DNA from 3 places in the Pantoea alfalfae genome. Region 2 is predicted to be linked to each of the others. Evidence: predicted binding sites of a transcription regulator. Region 2 holds the regulator's gene; each other region holds the start of a gene.

Region 1 (6,344 bases), 640 kb from region 2:
CCAAAGTCGACATGATTATCCTCAATGCCGCCGACTCCAAAGGGATCGCCCCGGCGGTGAAGCGGGCGCGTGACGCCGGTATCGTGGTGGTGGCGGTCGACGTGGCAGCCGATGGCGCGAATGCGACCATCACCTCCGATAACACCGAGGCGGGCGCGATGGCCTGTAAATATATTTCTGACCGCCTGAAGAACAAAGGCAACGTGGTGATCATCAACGGACCGCCGGTTTCAGCTGTACAGAACCGCGTTGAAGGCTGCATGAATGAGCTGAAAACCCATCCGGATATCAAGCTGCTCTCCTACAACCAGAACGCCAAAGGCAGTCGTGAAGGCGGACTGGAAGTCATGACCGGCCTGCTCTCGGCTAACCCGAAAATCGATGCGGTCTTTGCTATCAACGACCCGACCGCGATTGGTGCCGATTTAGCCGCGAAACAGGCGCAGCGCAGTGAGTTCTTTATCGTTGGCGTCGATGGCTCGCCAGACGGTGAAGAGGCGCTGAAGCGCAAGAATTCACTGTTCGTTGCGACGCCTGCGCAGGACCCGCAGGTCATGGCGGCCAAAGCGGTTGAGATTGGCTATGACATCCTGCAGGGCAAACCGGCCCCGGATAAGCCCGTGCTGATCCCGGTGAAACTGATCGACCGCAATAATATCGGCAGCTATCAGGGCTGGACGGTGAAATAGGCTTTAATGTGGCACCCTTCGGGTGCCGCTCTCAGGAGGCCACTATGCAACGTTCAGAGGTTAACTCTTATCTGCAACATACCCGCGAGTTTTTCCGGCAGCAGGATGTGCATCTGCCGCCGTGGGCCGATTACAGCGTCAGCCAGTGGCGCGCTCAGGATCGCGACGTGATACAGGAGATTCTGGCGCTGCGGCTGGGCTGGGACCTCACCAGTTTTGGCGCGGCAGATTTTATGCAGACCGGCCTGACGCTGTTTACCCTTCGTAACGGCTCGCCGGGCGGGCAGCCGTGGCATAAACCCTACGCCGAGAAGATAATGCACGTGCGTGAAGGGCAACTGACGCCGATGCACTATCATCCGCGCAAGATGGAAGACATCATCAATCGCGGCGGCGGCAACCTGATTGTCGAACTGCATAACCGCGACGGTGACGGGCTGGCTGACTCGCCGGTGGCAGTGTCGCTGGATGGCCTGCGCCAGATTCATGCTGCCGGTTCACAACTGCGGCTCTCTCCGGGTGAAAGCGTAACGCTGGAGGCGGGCGTCTGGCACAGTTTCTGGGGCGAAAGCGGCTTCGGCGATGTGCTGGTGGGCGAGGTATCAATGCCCAACGATGATGAAAACGACAACGTGTTTCTGACGCCGCTGGCCCGTTTTAATCCACTGAATGAGGATGAAGCGCCGCGCTGGCTGCTGTGCAACGATTATTCGGACTGGCTATCCTGAGCGCGGCAGGCGTAATCAGGCAATCTGACTGGCACGCGTTGTCGAATCGGGTTTCACCACATCGGCCGAAAAGACGTAACCCAGCCCGCGGATGGTGCGGATCAGGTCAGGCTGATGCGGGTTAGTTTCAATTTTACGGCGCAGCCGCATGATGAGCACGTCGATGGTGCGGTCAAACACATCGAGACTTTCGCTGTGGGTCAGCTCCAGCAGCTGATCGCGGGTCAGCACCTTGCGGGCGTGATGCACCAGCGCACGCAGCAGACTGTATTCTCCCTGGGTCAGCGGCACAAGTTCGCGCTGCGGATTAAACAGCTGGCAGCGGCCATCGTCCAGTTGCCAGCCGCCAAAACGCCAGCCCGCCTGTTCAGGATCGGCCTGTGCGATACGCCCGCTGCGACGCAGGGCCGCCCGGGCGCGCGCCACTACCACGCGGGGATTAAAGGGTTTGGCGATGTAGTCGTCTGCGCCCATCTCCAGACCGACTACCATCTCCGCTTCTGAACCCATGCCGGTCAGCATAATCACCAGCACTTCCGGTCGTTGCCGCTGAAGCTGCTGCAGCACCAGTAAACCGTTGGTATCGGGCAGCATCATATCCAGCATCACCAGCGAAATCTCCGGGTGCGCGTTGAGCATCAATAGCGCCTCGCGTCCCTGATGACAGCGGTAGACCGTTAACAGATGTTCACTTAACGCATCCTGCAGGACATCGCAGACAGCAGGATCATCATCCACCACCAAAATCGCTGGCTTCATGGCGCGGCCTCAATGTTACGAAAGAGTTAATTCTGGAGTCTACACAGGCCAGAAAAGGTTGCTGAGGCAGCGTGCTGAAACGTGACCCGCTTCGCCTGTGAGAGTATGGAAGCGTGCGCTGGCGCAGAGTTTTCAGGGGGTGCTGATTTGCCGCAGGAAAACGATTGCGCAGGATCGGTGCATTGCACCATAATCGCGCCTCGTTTTGGTTCGGACTCTTCTTAGGCAAGTCCGGCTCTGCCAGGTAATCGATTGCGTTTGCAGATGGCATGGCAATTGCTTTGGGCAGTGGGTAAGGCAGGGATTTCAGGCGGTTCTGGCACGCAGGTATGCAGCGGCCGGCATCCATGTCCCGGAAACAGAATAATCAGCATACAAACCCCTTTGGCAAGAGAGACGGCTGTCTCCTGTATCGAGAGATGATGATGTTAGAAAAACTATTCAAACTCAAAGCGCATAACACCACGGTTCGTACCGAGATTATCGCCGGGATCACCACCTTCCTGGCGATGGCCTATATTCTGTTTGTGAACCCGAGCATTCTGGGCGCAACCGGCATGGATAAAGGCGCGGTATTTGTCGCCACCTGTCTGGCGGCGGCGATTGGCTGCGTGCTGATGGGGCTGATCGCCAACTACCCGATCGCGCTGGCACCAGGCATGGGACTGAACGCCTTCTTTACCTACACCGTGGTGTTGCACATGGGTTACACGTGGCAGGTTGCGCTGGGCGCGGTGTTTCTCTCGGCAGTGATTTTCTTCGCAATGTCCCTGTTTAAAATCCGTGAGTGGATTATTGCCAGTATCCCGCTGCCGCTGCGCGCCGGGATTGGCGCCGGTATCGGGCTGTTCCTGGCGATCATTGCGCTGGAAGGGGCGGGCATCGTGGTCGATAATCCGGCCACGCTGGTGGGCATTGGCGATCTGACCAAACCGGGTCCGCTGCTGGCGATGCTTGGCTTTGTGGTGATCGTGGTACTGGAAGCGCGTCGCGTCACCGGCGCGGTGCTGATCGGTATTCTGCTGGTGACCTTTATCTCGATGGGCATGGGTTTGTCGCCGTTTGCCGGGGTCTTTTCTGCGCCGCCATCGATTGCACCAACCTTTATGCAGCTGGATATTGCCGGGGCATTTAACGTCGGCCTGATTAGCGTGATTTTCGCCTTCCTGTTTGTCGATGTGTTTGATAACACCGGCACGCTGCTGGGCGTGACGAAACGTGCTGGTCTGGCGGATGAGCAGGGCAACGTGCCGAAGATGGGCCGTGCGCTGATTGCTGACAGTGCGGCTGCACTGTTTGGTTCACTGCTCGGGACCTCGACCACCACCAGTTATGTGGAATCGGCGGCAGGCGTGAGTGCCGGTGGCCGTACCGGACTGACCGCGATCGTGGTGGGTATCCTGTTCCTGCTGGCACTGTTCTTCTCACCGCTGGCTTCCAGCGTGCCGGTTTACGCTACTGCGCCTGCACTGCTGTTTGTGGCGGTGCTGATGGCATCGGGTCTGGCAGATATTGACTGGAAAGATATCACCACGGCTGCCCCGGTTACCGTGACCGCGCTGACCATGCCGCTGACCTATTCCATCGCCAATGGCATCGCGTTTGGTTTTATTACCTGGACGCTGGTGAAGCTGTTGAGTGGTCGCGCGAAAGAGGTGAATGCGGCGCTGGTGATTCTGTCGATTTTGTTTGTGATTAAACTTGGGTGGTTAAGTGCTTAATCTACCGCGTTGCGGTTAAGGAATGCTTAGCAGCGGCTTGCTCTGGGTGGGTTACGCGTTGCAGTGGGCTTACTCTGAGCGGGTTACGCCCGCCAGGCGATAGGGAGTTTCAGGTTGCCTGTGCAGGCGGACGCGTTAAGGGGCGGACGCCCGCCCCTTAACAATCCCGGCGTCCGGCAGCCTGCGCGCCCCGCTGTGCGGGGTGCCTTCATCACGCCCTGCGGCCAGCGGACCGTCCGGACGCGCCATCCCTGGCGCGAACCGTCCTTTCGCCGACGTCCTGTCGGCTCATCCTGGCCTCCGGTTGTTCCTCAGCGCTTCGGACGCCTCTCACCAACCCCCGCCTGTGATTTCTTTGTGTTAACTGTGGTGCTGTGTTGTCTGCTGGACTTAAAGCCACAGTCAAAGTCAAAGCCAGTCCCAAAAAACCCACAGCGATAAAGTACCCAACACAGAAAGAAGAGATAACAGCAGGGGGGAGGGAGGCCGTCAGAACCGCAGAGCGGATGAGGGATTTCAGGACGAGCGACAGGGATGTCGCGAAGAGGCGGATTCGCGCCAGGGATGGCGCGTCCCGCTGGTCCGTAAGAAATCCTGAAAAAGCGAAGGAACCGCGAAGCGGCGGTGAAGCAGGCCGGAGCCCGGGGTCAAGGGGGCGCGGCGACTGGCGCCCCCTTGTCGGTCGCCTGCAGAGGCGATACTGAAACTGCCCAACTGCTCAGGCGAACGAAACCCCTCTCAGAGCCCGTTCGCGCAGCGAACATCCCAGCATCAGCTCTTCTGCCAGCCCGTTCGCGCAGCGAACAAACCCAGCCTCTGCGCCTCAGGTAATCAGCACATATCCTTTGTTCAGAAAAAAAGGCGGGATGTAGTTATCCCACCCCTCCTGCATACAATGCTCCTTCAACGCAGCGTTGTTGGTTGCACCAGATTTGTCGTAACAGCGTATAAGCCGGTTGCGAAGGGCCGGAGCACTGATGCCAAGAATTCCTGGCATAAGGTTCTGCTTTACCCCACAAAGCAGTAGCAGAATCACTTCCCATTCTTTGTCGGTGAAGATATTCGCGGGCCGGGTAAAGACAAAAGGTCTTCTGTCACGTGGCCGGAGGAACGTTGAAAAGTAAACATTGGTGATCTCAAGGTAGGTACAGATAATACCATCGGTTCCGTCATTGAACGTCCATGGGCGTTTCTCCACCATAAAAGATCGCAGCCTGTTCTCTTTTCCGTATTCAAAAGTCTTAAGCACAATGCTCATTTCTTTTGTATTCAGGATTTTTTTATCATCATGCAGAATATGGTGGTAATAATCGCTAATGTCTGGCGTCAGGTCGGTGTCAAATGTCCCCACAATAGTGTCAGACGTAACGTTGAAATAACTGCATGCAATCTTATTGGCATAAACATAGCGTGAGACACTGTTTTTAATAGCCCAGCCAAACAGCGAGTGATCAAAGTAATATTCAACAGGATTCAGCTTTCTGACCATCAGTTCATCCTCTTATTATAATATGGCCTTTTTTCAGAAAGAACGGTGGAATATAGTGGTCTAACTTATTGTCACGGCAATAGCCGGTCAGTGCGGAAAGCGAATTCAGGCCAGTCTTTCTGTAACAACTTCTGAGTCTGCCATTAACTGCGTCGGCTGAAATTGCCAGGATGCTGCTTATTTCTTTTATGTTCATGCCACAGACCAGCAGATAAACGACTTCCCACTCTTTTTCTGTGAAGACGGATGAGGGCGATTCAAAAGTCGCATGCCGAATTATTTTGCCGTCCAGCAACGCTCCCGGTGTGATGATCCTGACATGCCTGACGCTGACCAGTGTACCTATACAGTTATGCGTGTCGTCATACAGTGGCTCCTGAACGCTGTATGCGGGCTGCATGATTTTCTCTTTGCCCTGTATATGTGTGGTAATCGCTCTTACCGCCTGGCCAGTTCTTTCTATCTCTCTCTCCTGCTGGCTGAACAGGTCAGCAAATTCTGCAACCGGAACAGGCATATCTCTGATATGGCGACCTTCGTAGTCAAATTTCGTTGAAAGCGTCTGCCAGCTTTTGAACGTATTATTGACATAAACAAAGTGGGACTGATTGTCCTTCACGCCCCAGCCGACAACAGGATCGTTTTCAAACATCCTGATAAGCCTGGCAGGTAATGTAATTTCTTTCATGAGCGTGTCCTTACAGTTCCATTACTCTACATTAAATTGACCTTGCAACTTAATAACCCTACAAAGTAATAACACTTTATATAAAGTGCCGTACTTTAATTGTACCTTTATGCAAGCCGGGATGGGTGTGAAAGTAATATCACAAGCCAATGCGCAGGGAAAGTTGTCTGTATAATAAAAAAAGAAGTATGCCCATAACCGAAAGGTTATGGGCTTTTTGTATTAAGAGGCATATTAATTACGGGATTTAATTAGGGTTAATGACAGGAC
Region 2 (6,344 bases):
GCGAATTTCGGCATCTCGGCACGAATGTCCGGGTTCTGCAGAATATCCACGTAAGCAAAACGCTCACCGCAGGCTGACAGCGCCTGCACCGCCTGTGCAGAGAAACCGCAGCTTGGCAGTTTCGGGGAACCTTTCATGTACAGCAGGATCGGGTTTTCTGCGATCTGGCGCTGAATTTTTTCTACAGTACTCATAATTGCCTTCCTTAATTCGTTACTTCGTGTTTGTTTATTGTAGCGACTTCGCAGCGTGACTGAAAACGAGATTTTACCGCTGTCCGATTAAATCGCCATCATTGTTAAGTTCCGCCTCGGGACGCCTGAATGCCTGATTATTAACAGCTGGTAACAGTTTAATAATTCGTAATAATTTCGTTGAGATAAGATGCTGAAAATGTTCATTTTCAGCGCGATTGCATGGGTTGCAAAGATTAATATTAAAAGGCATTACAGTTTTTAAAAGAACTGGACTAGAATGGCCTGGGCACTGATCCTGGATCAGATTAATCTCAACTTTGTCGCGGTGCGTAGTGGCCCTGACAACTTAACTAATCAACGGACTATGCGTTTAATCATTACGCTTTTCATGCTGGCCTTTGCGCAACTGTTTTTCAACGTCGCTGCTGCTTCCCCGCACACGCCGGTGAACGTCAGTACGCATAAAGCAGAAAAAAAGAGTGCGCGCGATGATGAGCGCCGCAAGCGTCGCCAGGTAAAAACGGTGACCAAAAAAACTCGCCTCAGCCCTGTTCAAAAACTCAAAACGAAAAAACAGAAAAAAGTCGAACTCACTGCTAAACAGACGCCTGCTAAGAAGACCTCGCTTAAAACCGCCCGTATCAGCAAAAGCAAAGAAAAAAATAAAGAAAAAAAACGCTATGGTCATCAGCGCCTGCTGAAAACCGCTGAGGTCACCACCAGCGAACCTGGCACGATTAAAATGAGCAAATCACACCGTCAGCGCTACCAGAAAGCGCGAGAAACCGCGATGACGAAGCTGATGGGACAGCTGGGTAAACCGTATCAGTGGGGCGGCACCTCACCACATACTGGTTTCGATTGCAGCGGTCTGGTCTGGTATGCCTATAAAGATCTGGTGAAGTTTAAGATCCCGCGTACCGCTAACGAGATGTATCACCTGCGTGACGCAGCACCGATTAAGCGTGAATCGCTTGAGAAAGGCGATCTGGTCTTCTTCCGCATTAACGGTCGCGGTACGGCGGACCACGTCGGCGTTTACCTGGGCGATGGCAAGTTTATTCAGTCGCCACGTACCGGCAAAGATATTCAGATCAGTGCATTAGGCGAAGATTACTGGCAGCGCCACTATATTGGTGCCCGTCGGGTGATGACGCCGAAAACCATTCGCTGAGCAGCACTACAGTCCGAAAAAAGCCGGGATAATCCCGGCTTTTTTTATTAGTGCAGAATGGCGGTAAAACTGAAAGCCACAATCATCAGCAGACAGCCGACAGTGGTCATTAACGCCAGTTTAAGATCGGTACTCATTGTTTGCTCCTTAGTCACACACTTTGTAGGGATATGGCATTTTCCCACAGGGTCCGGTAAAAATCTCGTTTTATCCGTTCAGCCTTGTTAGAATCTCGCCTTTGTTGCGCAACGCGTGCAACCCTGATTCCGTTTGCGCATCTTTTGAGGCGTTTTTTCTCCGCCAGAAGCCTGTTTACCGGCCAGAAAAGCCGCATTTTTGCGGAAAAAACCCTGAGCAGACGCAAACGTTTAACATTACGCTTATCATAGAGTTAGGTAAGGACTGGAGTCCGATTTTCATGGCAACAATTAAAGATGTGGCGAAACGCGCTGGCGTCTCAACGACCACCGTTTCGCACGTCATCAATAAAACCCGCTTTGTCGCTGAAGAGACGCGCGAGGCGGTCTGGCAGGCAATTAAAGAATTGCACTACTCGCCGAGCGCTGTAGCACGCAGTCTGAAAGTAAACCACACCAAGACGCTGGGTCTGCTTGCCACCTCCAGCGAAGCGCCCTATTTCGCTGAAATTATTGAGGCGGTTGAAAATCACTGTTTTGATAAAGGCTATACGCTGATTCTGGGTAATGCGCATAACGACCTGCAAAAACAGCGCGCCTACCTCAGCATGATGGCGCAGAAGCGTGTCGATGGCCTGCTGGTGATGTGCTCTGAGTATCCGGACGATCTGCTGCAGATGCTGGAAGAGAACCGCAATATCCCGATGGTGGTGATGGACTGGGGCGAATCGCGCGCCGACTTTACCGATACGGTTCTCGATAATGCCTTCCAGGGCGGCTATCTGGCGGGACGCTATCTGATTGAACGCGGACACCGCGATATCGGTGCCATTCCGGGTCAGATGGAGCGCAATACCGGCGGCGGACGCCATGCCGGTTTCCTGAAGGCACTGGAAGAAGCGGGAATTCAGCCGCGCGCGGAGTGGATTGTGCAGGGTGACTTTGAGCCAGAGTCGGGTTATCAGGCGATGCAGCAGATCCTGTCGCAAAAGCAGCGCCCGACCGCCGTCTTCTGCGGCGGCGACATCATGGCGATGGGGGCCATTTGCGCCGCCGACGAGATGGGTCTGCGCGTGCCGCAGGATATTTCGGTAATCGGTTATGACAATGTGCGCAACGCACGCTATTTCGCCCCTGCCCTGACCACGGTGCATCAGCCTAAAGCCCAGTTGGGTGAGAAGGCGCTGGATATGCTGCTCGACCGCATCACCAGTAAGCGCGAAGTGTCACAAACGATTGAAGTCCATCCGACGCTGATTGAGCGCCGTTCAGTGGCCGATGGTCCGTTCCGCGACTATCGCCGCTAATCCTCGCTTAACCACTCCTGATTAAGCGTTTGCGTATCACCCAGATAGCTGAGCAACCAGCCTGTCGCCGGTGATGCGCGATCCTCGGCCCAGCTAACGCAGCAGGGGCTGTCCGGAAATGCTACCGGAAGCGTTAGCTCCACCAGCTCGCCACTGTCGAGCAGTGGCCTGGCCAGATGCCCCGGCACCATCGCCACGCACAAGCCCGCCTGCACGCATTCCAGTCCGGTTTGCCACTCCGGCACCACCAGCCTGCGCTGGTTATCCAGCGTCCATGTCATACGACGCGGCAGTGCGCGTGATGTATCTTCCAGCACCAGGGACGGCCAGCTACGCAGCGTGTCGTCATCTATCTGGCTCGCCTGCGTCAGCGGATGATCGGGCGCGACCACGCAGCGCCAGTTGAGCGTACCCATATCGCGAAACGCAAACCGTCCGCCCACCGGAATTGCCTGTGTGGCCCCAATCGCAACTTCTACCCGGCCATCGGCCAGCGCATCCCAGACACCATTAAAAACTTCATAGCTGATGATCAGCTCCATATCGGGGAAGTGGCGATAGAAATCTTTGACCAGCTGCCGGGTGCGCTGAGGTTTGGCGATACGGTCAACGGCAATGCTGAGCTGCCCGCGCCAGCCATTGGCCAGCTGCTGACACTGCCGCCGTGTAGCAAGCATTTTTTTGATGACGCTGCGCCCTTCCCGGACAAAATGTTCGCCTGCTGGCGTCAGCACCACTTCACGATGCTGGCGTTCGAACAGCGGCACCGCCAGCCAGTTTTCCAGCTGACGCACTGTATAGCTGATGGCAGAAGGTACCCGATGCAGCTCCTGCGCGGCTGCGCTGAAGCTGCCCCCTCGGGCAACCGCGTCAACGACCTCTAATGCATATTCTGACCACATAATCTGCCTTCAAAAATTTTAACAGCAACCGGCAAATATTACCGTTTCACAGCGGCAAACGCACCTTTTACACTCTGCCGCGTTTATCCTGCAAAAATGAGAATGAGATGCTGTCGAATAAAGGATTTATGCCCTATCTTGCCCTGCTGAGCATGCTCGGCTTTTTAGCCACTGACATGTATCTGCCCGCCTTTGGTGCGATGCAGCACACCTTTAATACCTCGCCCGGCCTGATTAGCGCCAGTATGAGCCTCTTTCTGGGAGGCTTTGCCGTGGGTCAGCTTTTCTGGGGACCGCTCTCCGACCGCATCGGCCGTAAGCCGGTGCTGCTGGCCGGACTGACCCTGTTTGGCGTCGGCTGTGCGGGCATGCTGTGGGTGAATGATATTACTCTGATGCTGGCGCTGCGCTTTGTGCAGGCCATTGGCGTCTGTGCTGCCGCCGTGAGCTGGCAGGCATTGGTGGTGGATCGCTACCCCGCCGCGCGCGCCAACAAAGTCTTTGCAACGATTATGCCGCTGGTTGCGCTCTCCCCGGCGCTGGCCCCGTTGCTGGGTGCCTGGCTGATCGGTCACTTCCACTGGCGTTCGATTTTTCTGGTGCTGACACTGATTGCGGTGGCGTTGATTCTGACCACCCTGCGTCTGCCCACAGTACGCCCGGAAGCACGCGAAAAAGGAGCACAGCCCGGCTTTCTCACCCTGCTGAAATCCCGGGTCTACAGCGGCAACGTGCTGATCTACTCTGCCTGTTCTGCCAGCTTCTTTGCCTGGCTGACCGGATCGCCGTTCATTCTGGCGGATCTGGGTCTCTCGCCCGCCGATATCGGCCTGAGTTATGTACCCCAGACCCTCGCCTTTTTAATCGGTGGATTTGGCTGTCGCGCCCTGCTCAACCGCTTTAACGGCGCACAGCTGCTCCCCTGGCTGTTAGGCGTCTACAGCCTGAGCATTCTGGCGCTGTTTGCTGTTGCACTTGCAGGCAACAGTACGCTGGTGAGCCTGATGGTGCCGTTCTGTGGGATGGCGCTGGCTAACGGCGCAATTTATCCGATTGTGGTTTCCAGTGCGCTGACGCCCTTCCCGCACGCCACCGGTAAAGCGGCCGCATTGCAGAACACCTTACAACTCGGACTCTGCTTCGCTGCAAGCCTGGCAGTCTCTGCCGGATTAACCCAGGCGCTGTTTACCACTACGCTGATAATGACGGTAACGATTCTGCTGGCGCTACTCGGTTACGCCATGCAGCGTACCGCAAGCGCACAATCTGTTGTTGCCTCTCCGCAACCTGCCTGCCAGGATAACCAGTGACACATTGACTTTTTCGTTAGCATCCTAACAATAAGTCATTGAATATTGACCCGCGTGAGAATATACTCATTCGGGTCAACAAACCTGTAATAAATCAATAATATACTAACGTAATAATCTGATTGGCACCCTGTTGCCGGGACGGTATTCGCGCGCGTTATTCTTAGCCTGACCGACCTGCTGCAGGCTATTCCAGTCCTCTGTATCACACAGTCAACCGGTGTGCGGAATCATCCGTACCGTTTCTCAATGCCTGACAAAATTGACTACTCTTTGTTCAGGTTCAGATTGGACAGGTGGTGGAAAAGCTATGAGTTCATCTTATGCAGAAGCAGTGAGCCCTGAAGAAAACCATTGGTATCGCATCGTCCACGAAATGCTGGAAAAAGCGGATATTGAAATTAATGGTTCACGTCCCTGGGATATTCATATTAATCATCCCGGCTTTTTTAAGCGTGTTCTGCAGGAAGGATCGCTTGGGCTCGGTGAGAGCTACATGGATGGGTGGTGGGAGTGCGACCGGCTGGATATTTTCTTCCATCAGGTGCTTAAACATAAACTCGATCAGCAACTCCCGCATCACTTTAAAGATACGCTGCGCATCGCCGCTGCCCGCTTAACCAATCTGCAGTCGAAAAAGCGGGCCTGGATTGTCGGTAAAGAGCATTACGACCTGGGTAACGATCTCTTTTCACTGATGCTTGACCCCTATATGCAATATTCCTGTGGCTACTGGAAAGAGGCCACGACCCTGGCGACGGCGCAGGAAGCCAAGCTGGATATGATTTGCCGTAAATTAGCGCTGGAACCGGGAATGTCGCTGCTGGATATCGGCTGTGGCTGGGGCGGACTTGCGGAATTTGCCGCACGTCATTATGGCGTTAAAGTGCATGGCGTGACGATTTCCGCCGAACAACAGAAACTGGCGCAGCAGCGCTGTAGCGGATTAGATGTCACGATTCTGTTGCAGGATTATCGCGATCTGAATGAGCAGTTTGATCGCATCGTTTCAGTAGGCATGTTCGAGCATGTCGGGCCAAAGAATTACGCCACCTATTTTGATGTGGTTGATCGTAATTTAAAACCTGATGGTATTTTCCTTCTTCACACCATTGGCGCGATTAAAACCGATATGAGCGTCGATCCCTGGATTGACAAATATATCTTCCCTAACGGCTGCCTGCCTTCAGTGCGTCACGTGGCGGATGCCAGCGAGCCCCATTTTATTCTGGAAGACTGGCATAACTTCGGGGCCGATTACGACAAAACGTTGATGGCCTGGCATGAGCGCTTTTTGCAGGCCTGGCCGGCGCTGGC
Region 3 (6,344 bases), 1.8 Mb from region 2:
GTAATGGCAATCGAGGGAACCACCTGCAGGCGATGCAGGAAATCTTTCAGGCTGCTGGCAGTCTGCAGACGAATATCATTCAGTCGTAGCTGATTGATTTTCCAGTTGCCCTGGGCATCGCGCTCACCGCTGCCGGTCATGGATCCACGCGCCAGGTCGGCACCAATATTATCAAAGCGCATCCGGTTCTGGGAAACACTGCCCTGAATCAGGACGTTTTCAGCGGGCACCTTATTCAGCGTCATGCTGCCTGCACTCATCTGGAAACGGGCATCGCGACCCAGCATATTGAGGGCTGTGGGTTTCCACGGCAGAATGCCGCCATTAACCTGCTGAGCAAACAGCGGTAACGTGCTGTTGGGGCTGTCGATACGCATGTTATTGAGCTGCAGGCGATCGGCCTGAATGGGTAGCGCACTGCCTGGCGTCAGATTGGCCAGATTCACTTCCCCGTCGCGCAATTCAAGGCTACTGAAATGCAGTGGATCGCTAAACTGAATCAGAGCCAGACCGAGATCGACCCGTTTCGCTACCAGAACCGCAGGCTGCCCATCATGACCAAAGCTGAAGTCATCCAGAATGATATGAGAGGAAGAAGAGAAATTGTGTTCAATTTTACTCAGGGAGAGATGCCATTCGGTTTTGTCGCTCACCCAACGGCTAAACCAGCCTGCACCCCACTGTGTCTGCAGCAATACATAGATCACCACAAGGGTGAAAAGCAGCAGCAAAAGTAAGGTGAGGAAAAACTTTCCAAGAAATTTCATAGCATCCTTCCCGAGTTAAATCCGGTGAGAGGTTGTTATGCCTGAATTACCGTTACAGCTCAACAGCCTGGATGTAAATCCGAATAATTAGCAGGCAGGCCGAAGCCTGCCTGTGGACTTACTTCTCTTGCGGGAAAATCAGGTTGAGCACAATGGCGGTAATGCCGCCCGCCGCAATGCCGGAAGAGAGCAGGGTTTTCAGCCAGTCAGGCGCAAACTGCAGGATCAGCGGCTGCTGGGAAACGCCAAGGCCCACCGCCAGCGATAGTGCGATGATCATGATGGCACGACGGTTAAGCGGCTCGCGTGACACGATGCGAACACCCGAGGCGGCGATGGTGCCGAACATCACAATGGTTGCACCGCCGAGCACCGGTTCAGGAATGAGCTGAACCAGACCACTGACCGCCGGGAACAACCCCAGCACAATCAGCATCAGCGCGACAACAAAGCCCACGTAGCGGCTGGCTACGCCGGTTAACTGAATGACGCCATTGTTCTGGCCGAAACAGGAGTTAGGGAAGGTATTAAACAGCGCGGAGACAAAGGAGTTAAGACCATTCGCCAGCACCCCACCTTTCAGACGTTTCATATAGAGTGGGCCGCTCACCGGCTGTTCTGAAACATCCGAGGTGGCGGTGATATCGCCGATGGTCTCCAGAGAGGTAACCATAAATACCAGCATCAGCGGGATAAGCAGATTCCAGTCGAAGCCCAGCCCATAGTAGAGCGGGGTGGGTACCATGATTAGCGGCTGATCAGCGGGAATACCTGCCGCAGGCAGCATACCCATCGTCCAGGCCAGCAGATAGCCTACCGCCATGGCAATCACCAGAGAGGCGACGCGCAGGTAGGGATTCTTCTGTCGGTTCAGCAGCACGATCACCAGCAGCACGGCTCCGGCCAGCATCAGATTTTTCGGCGCGCCAAAGGTATGGTCATTCATCGCACTGAAACCACCGCCAATGGAGGTTAGGCCGACCTGAATCAGCGACAGGCCAATAATCATCACCACGATACCGGAAACCAGCGGCGTAATGATCCGGCGCGCCAGATGCAATACGCGCGACAGCACCATTTCGGTACAGGAGGCTACCATCAGCGTGCCAAACAGTGCCGCCATCATGGTGGGCACGTCAGCGCCGCCATTTTTCAGCGCCATCCCGCCCATAATCAGAGGCGTCACGAAGTTGAAGCTGGTGCCCTGAATCGACAGCAGGCCCGAACCTACTGGTCCCCAGGTTTTGATTTGCAGCAGTGATGCCACGCCCGATGCAAACAGCGACATGCTGATCACGTGCCGGGTATCTTCTGCAGGCAGGCCCAGCGCCTGACAAATCAGAATCGCAGGCGTAATAACCGCGACAAACATGGCCAGCAGGTGCTGACCGGCGGCAAACAGCGTTTGCGGCAGGGGTGGACGATCTTCAAGGCGATAAATCAGTTCACTTTTCGTGGCGGAAGGCTGGTCTGGCTGAGGAGTGGTGGACATCTTCTGTTCTTCCCAAAAAATAGTGTGGCGATTGTAATCATCCGCAGGCTAAAAGCAATCGTTTGCCCGGTGAAGATAAAAAAGGCCGTACCAGAATGGAACGCACTCAGACATTGGTATAGCGGGTGGTCTCTGGCAGCCAGCGTTCAATCAGGGCGCTGGCCTGCTCGGGATAGTGCTGGTGGATGTGGCGCGCCACGCGCTGCACTTCCGGCACCATCGCGGCATCACGTAGCAGGTCGGCTACTTTGAATTCGGCGTTGCCGGTCTGACGCGTGCCCAGTAGTTCACCCGGCCCGCGAATCTCCAGATCGAACTGGGCAATGACAAAGCCATCATTGCTGTCGCGCAGCACCTGAAGACGCTTTTGCGCCGTCTTGCTCAGTGGCGCTTTATAGAGCAGCACACAGTGCGATGCTACAGCACCACGACCTACACGACCACGCAGCTGATGCAGCTGCGCCAGCCCTAACCGCTCCGGGTTTTCGATAATCATCAGGCTGGCATTCGGCACGTCAACGCCGACCTCGATGACTGTCGTCGCCACCAGCAGCTGCAGCTCATTCGCTTTAAAGGCCTGCATCACCGCCTGCTTTTCCGCGGGCTTCATCCGGCCATGTACCAGTCCGATGTTTAAGTCGGGAAGCGCCGTTTTCAGGGATTCCCAGCTGGCTTCTGCCGCCTGCGCTTCCAGCAATTCGGACTCTTCAATCAGGGTGCAGACCCAGTAGGCCTGACGGCCCTCGCGGCAGGCATGCTCAACCCGCGCCACAATCTCATCGCGTCGCGTATCGGGGATAGCGACGGTGGTCACCGGTGTTCGTCCCGGCGGCAGCTCATCGATAGTTGAGGTATCAAGATCGGCATAAGCCGTCATCGCCAGGGTGCGCGGAATGGGGGTGGCGGTCATGATCAGCTGATGCGGATGGAAACCCTGTTCCTCGCCTTTTTCCCATAAGGCCAGTCGCTGGTGGACGCCGAATCGGTGCTGCTCATCAATAATCACCAGCGCCAGACCATTAAACTGTACCTGCTCCTGAAACAGCGCGTGTGTGCCCACGACCATCGCCACCTGACCACTGGCTATCGCTTCCTGCTGGGCCTGGCGGGCTTTGCCTTTCTGTTTTCCGGCCAGCCAGCCCACTTCTATCCCCAGCGGCGCAAACCACTGACGGAAGTTACTGGCGTGCTGTTCAGCCAGCAGTTCGGTCGGCGCCATCAGCGCAACCTGCTTGCCATGGGCGATAACGTTCAGCGCAGAGAGCGCAGCAACCAGTGTCTTGCCCGAGCCGACATCGCCCTGCACCAGCCGCATCATCGGAAAATCATTGGCCAGATCTTTCTCTATCTCCGCCACCACGCGTTTCTGCGCATTGGTCGGTGAGAAGGGCAGCGCGGCCAGCAGCTGATCGCTAAGGTTGTGTCGCGGCGGCATCGGTAACGCGTAATAGCGCTGAGCACCGGCGCGTACCGCCAGCATGCTGAGGTTGTGCGCCAGCAGCTCTTCCAGAATCAACCTGCGCTGCGCCGGATGACGGCCACTTTCCAGCTCACTGAGCCGGAGATCGGGCGGCGGACGATGCAGTGTGCGCAGTGCATCAGGCAGGCTGATCAAGCCGCCGCTCAGTTCCTTCGGCAGCAACTCGGCAATCGGGCAGCTCTCCAGCAGCGTCAACGCCTGATCGGTAAGATTACGCAGTGTAGCCTGTCGGATGCCTTCAGTGGTGGGATAAACTGGTGTTAAGGTCTCTTCCAGCGCTACATTGCTCTGTTCGCCCTGGATGCGGTATTCGGGATGAATAATCTCGGCACCGCGCTGACCGCGTTTAATCTCGCCATAGGCGGTGACGCGTCGGCCCGGCGACAGGTTGTTCTTCATCCCGGCATTGAAGTTGAAGAAGCGCATCGTCAGGACACCACTACCATCGCTGATCTGGCACACCATCATCCGGCGGCGACCAAAGGTGATGTCGGTATGCAGCACTTCGCCTTCTACGGTGGCCCAGATACCGGGCAGCAGATCGTCAATGGCATAAAGCTGGGTGCGATCTTCGTAGCGTAGCGGGAGATGAAGCAGGAGATCCTGAATGGTGTGCAGGTCAATTTTGGCCAGTTTTGCTGCCTGGCTGGCACCGACGCCGGTCAGGGTACTGAGCGGGATGGCATCCAGCAGACGGCCCTTCATCTTTTTTTACCGGTCGACTGCATGGTTGCCCACCAGATGGGATCGGCGTCCACTTCGCCCTGAGCATTGATGCGCGGATAGGGTAAACCTTTCTGCTTTGCGACCCGCGCCAGCACCGGGTATCCGCCTTCGAACAGCAGGCGTTGCTGCTCATCATCATCCAGCAGGCTGTAATCGCGCAGGTAAAGACCGGCATTCTGCCGCTGCCGTTGTGCTTCATAGAGGATCAGCGCACAGGCAACCGAGACATTCAGCGACTGCACCATTCCCACCATAGGAATTACGATCTTCCGGTCAGCCAGCGCCAGTGCTTCTTCAGTGATGCCGGTTTTTTCCTGTCCCATCAGGATGCAGGTGGGAAGGGTATAATCGATCTCACGGAAATCTACGGCATCGTCAGAAAGATGGGTCGCCAGAACCTGCATCTTCTGCTGTTTAAGCCGTGTTACGGCATCGCCAATGGTGGGATGGGTGACCACTTTCACCCAGCTGTTGCTTCCGGCAGACGCGGAAGCCTGGGTGCGCATCCGCTGGCTGGGCCAGACAGCATGTACTTCGTGGATGCCGACAGCGTCGGCCGTGCGGATCACCGCCGACACATTGTGCGGCTTATGCACCTGCTCCATACAGACCGTAAGGTCGTGCTGGCGCAGTGCCAGCATCGCCTGAATCCGGGCAAAACGTTGATCGTTCATGCCTAATTACGGTTACGGTGGACTTTGATCACATCCGGCATCACGCGAATTTTACGCATGATATTCGCCAGATGGACACGGTCGCGTGCGGTCAGGCGGATAAAGGCGCTGTAGACGCGGCCATCACGCTCTTCGGTATTCAGGCTCTGAATATTGGAACCGGCCGTATTGATTGCTGCCGTCAGGTTCGCCAGTGCGCCCTGATGGTTAAACATGTCGACTTTGATTTCCGCCACGAACTCCTGCTCAGTGACTTTATCCCACTCGACCGGCATGAATTTTTCCGGCTCTTTCTGGTAGCCGCGAATATTTCGACAGGACTCATGATGCACCACCAGTCCTTTGCCAGGGCTGACATGAGCAACAATCGGGTCACCGGGAATTGGTCGGCAGCATTTGGCGAACGTAATCAACACGCCATCAGCGCCTTTGATCGGCAGCTTACCGCGCTTGCTGTTACTGCTGATGGTCTTGCTGTCCGCCTGCAGCAGGTTCTTCGCCACGACCACGCTCATCGCATTGCCCAGACCAATTTCCGCCAGCAGATCGTCAAGCGAGGTCAGCTTCATACGGTCCAGTTCCTGACGGATATTCTCAGCCGGGATCTCAGCCAGCTTACGACTGCCGCCCAGCGCATGGCTGAGCAGGCGGCGGCCCAGATTAACCGAGTCTTCACGCTTGAGGTTTTTCAGCAGCTGGCGAATTTTGGCGCGGGCTTTGGAGCTGACGACAAAGTTGAGCCAGGCGGCGTTGGGACGGGCGCCTGGCGCGGTGATGATCTCAATCGTCTGGCCGCTGGTCAGGGTTTGCGACAGCGGATAAGGCTGGCGGTCAACGCGTGCGCCGACGCAGGCATGGCCAATGTCGGTGTGAACCGCATAGGCGAAGTCCACCGGCGTCGCGCCGGTTGGCAGCTCAACAATGCGGCCTTCAGGCGTAAAGACGTAGATCTCATCGGGAAAGAGATCGGACTTCACGCTTTCGATAAACTCAAACGAACTGCCCGCACTCTGCTGCAGCTCCAGCAGGCTTTGCAGCCAGCGCTGAGCGCGAATCTGTGCGGTGGTGCCACTTTCGCCCGCCTGTTTATAGGCCCAGTGCGCAGCGACCCCCATTTCTGCCATCTGATCCATATCCTCGGTGCGAATCTGCACTTCAACCGGCACGCCGTGCGGACCGATCATGGAGGTATGGAGCGATTGATA

Evidence for each region. Region 2 encodes PurR, which represses purine synthesis genes. Its sites were predicted from a motif close to CANGCAAACGTTTGCNTG; they were not measured.
Region 1: K6R05_RS07410 (NCS2 family permease) is a predicted target of PurR. The motif match lies at 2,330-2,347, and genes of this name have one in related genera.
Region 3: K6R05_RS00490 (nucleobase:cation symporter-2 family protein) is a predicted target of PurR. The motif match lies at 2,311-2,328, and genes of this name have one in related genera.

What each region holds. Positions count from the first base shown of each region.
Region 1 covers NZ_CP082292.1:1,600,959-1,607,302, forward strand. Annotated here, with positions in the region: gene K6R05_RS07395 (ABC transporter substrate-binding protein) at 1-689, shown strand, start outside; gene K6R05_RS07400 (D-lyxose/D-mannose isomerase) at 734-1,417, shown strand; gene K6R05_RS07405 (response regulator) at 1,433-2,176, opposite strand; gene K6R05_RS07410 (NCS2 family permease) at 2,599-3,897, shown strand; gene K6R05_RS07415 (PAS domain-containing protein) at 4,721-5,386, opposite strand; gene K6R05_RS07420 (helix-turn-helix transcriptional regulator) at 5,391-6,074, opposite strand.
Region 2 covers NZ_CP082292.1:2,238,465-2,244,808, forward strand. Annotated here, with positions in the region: gene K6R05_RS10430 (Grx4 family monothiol glutaredoxin) at 1-197, opposite strand, end outside; gene K6R05_RS10435 (C40 family peptidase) at 562-1,371, shown strand; gene cydH (cytochrome bd-I oxidase subunit CydH) at 1,419-1,508, opposite strand; gene purR (HTH-type transcriptional repressor PurR) at 1,790-2,815, shown strand; gene punR (DNA-binding transcriptional activator PunR) at 2,812-3,717, opposite strand; gene punC (purine nucleoside transporter PunC) at 3,825-5,027, shown strand; gene cfa (cyclopropane fatty acyl phospholipid synthase) at 5,338-6,344, shown strand, end outside.
Region 3 covers NZ_CP082292.1:109,662-116,005, forward strand. Annotated here, with positions in the region: gene K6R05_RS00485 (AsmA family protein) at 1-767, opposite strand, end outside; gene K6R05_RS00490 (nucleobase:cation symporter-2 family protein) at 886-2,259, opposite strand; gene recG (ATP-dependent DNA helicase RecG) at 2,366-4,444, opposite strand; gene trmH (tRNA (guanosine(18)-2'-O)-methyltransferase TrmH) at 4,441-5,139, opposite strand; gene spoT (bifunctional GTP diphosphokinase/guanosine-3',5'-bis pyrophosphate 3'-pyrophosphohydrolase) at 5,142-6,344, opposite strand, start outside.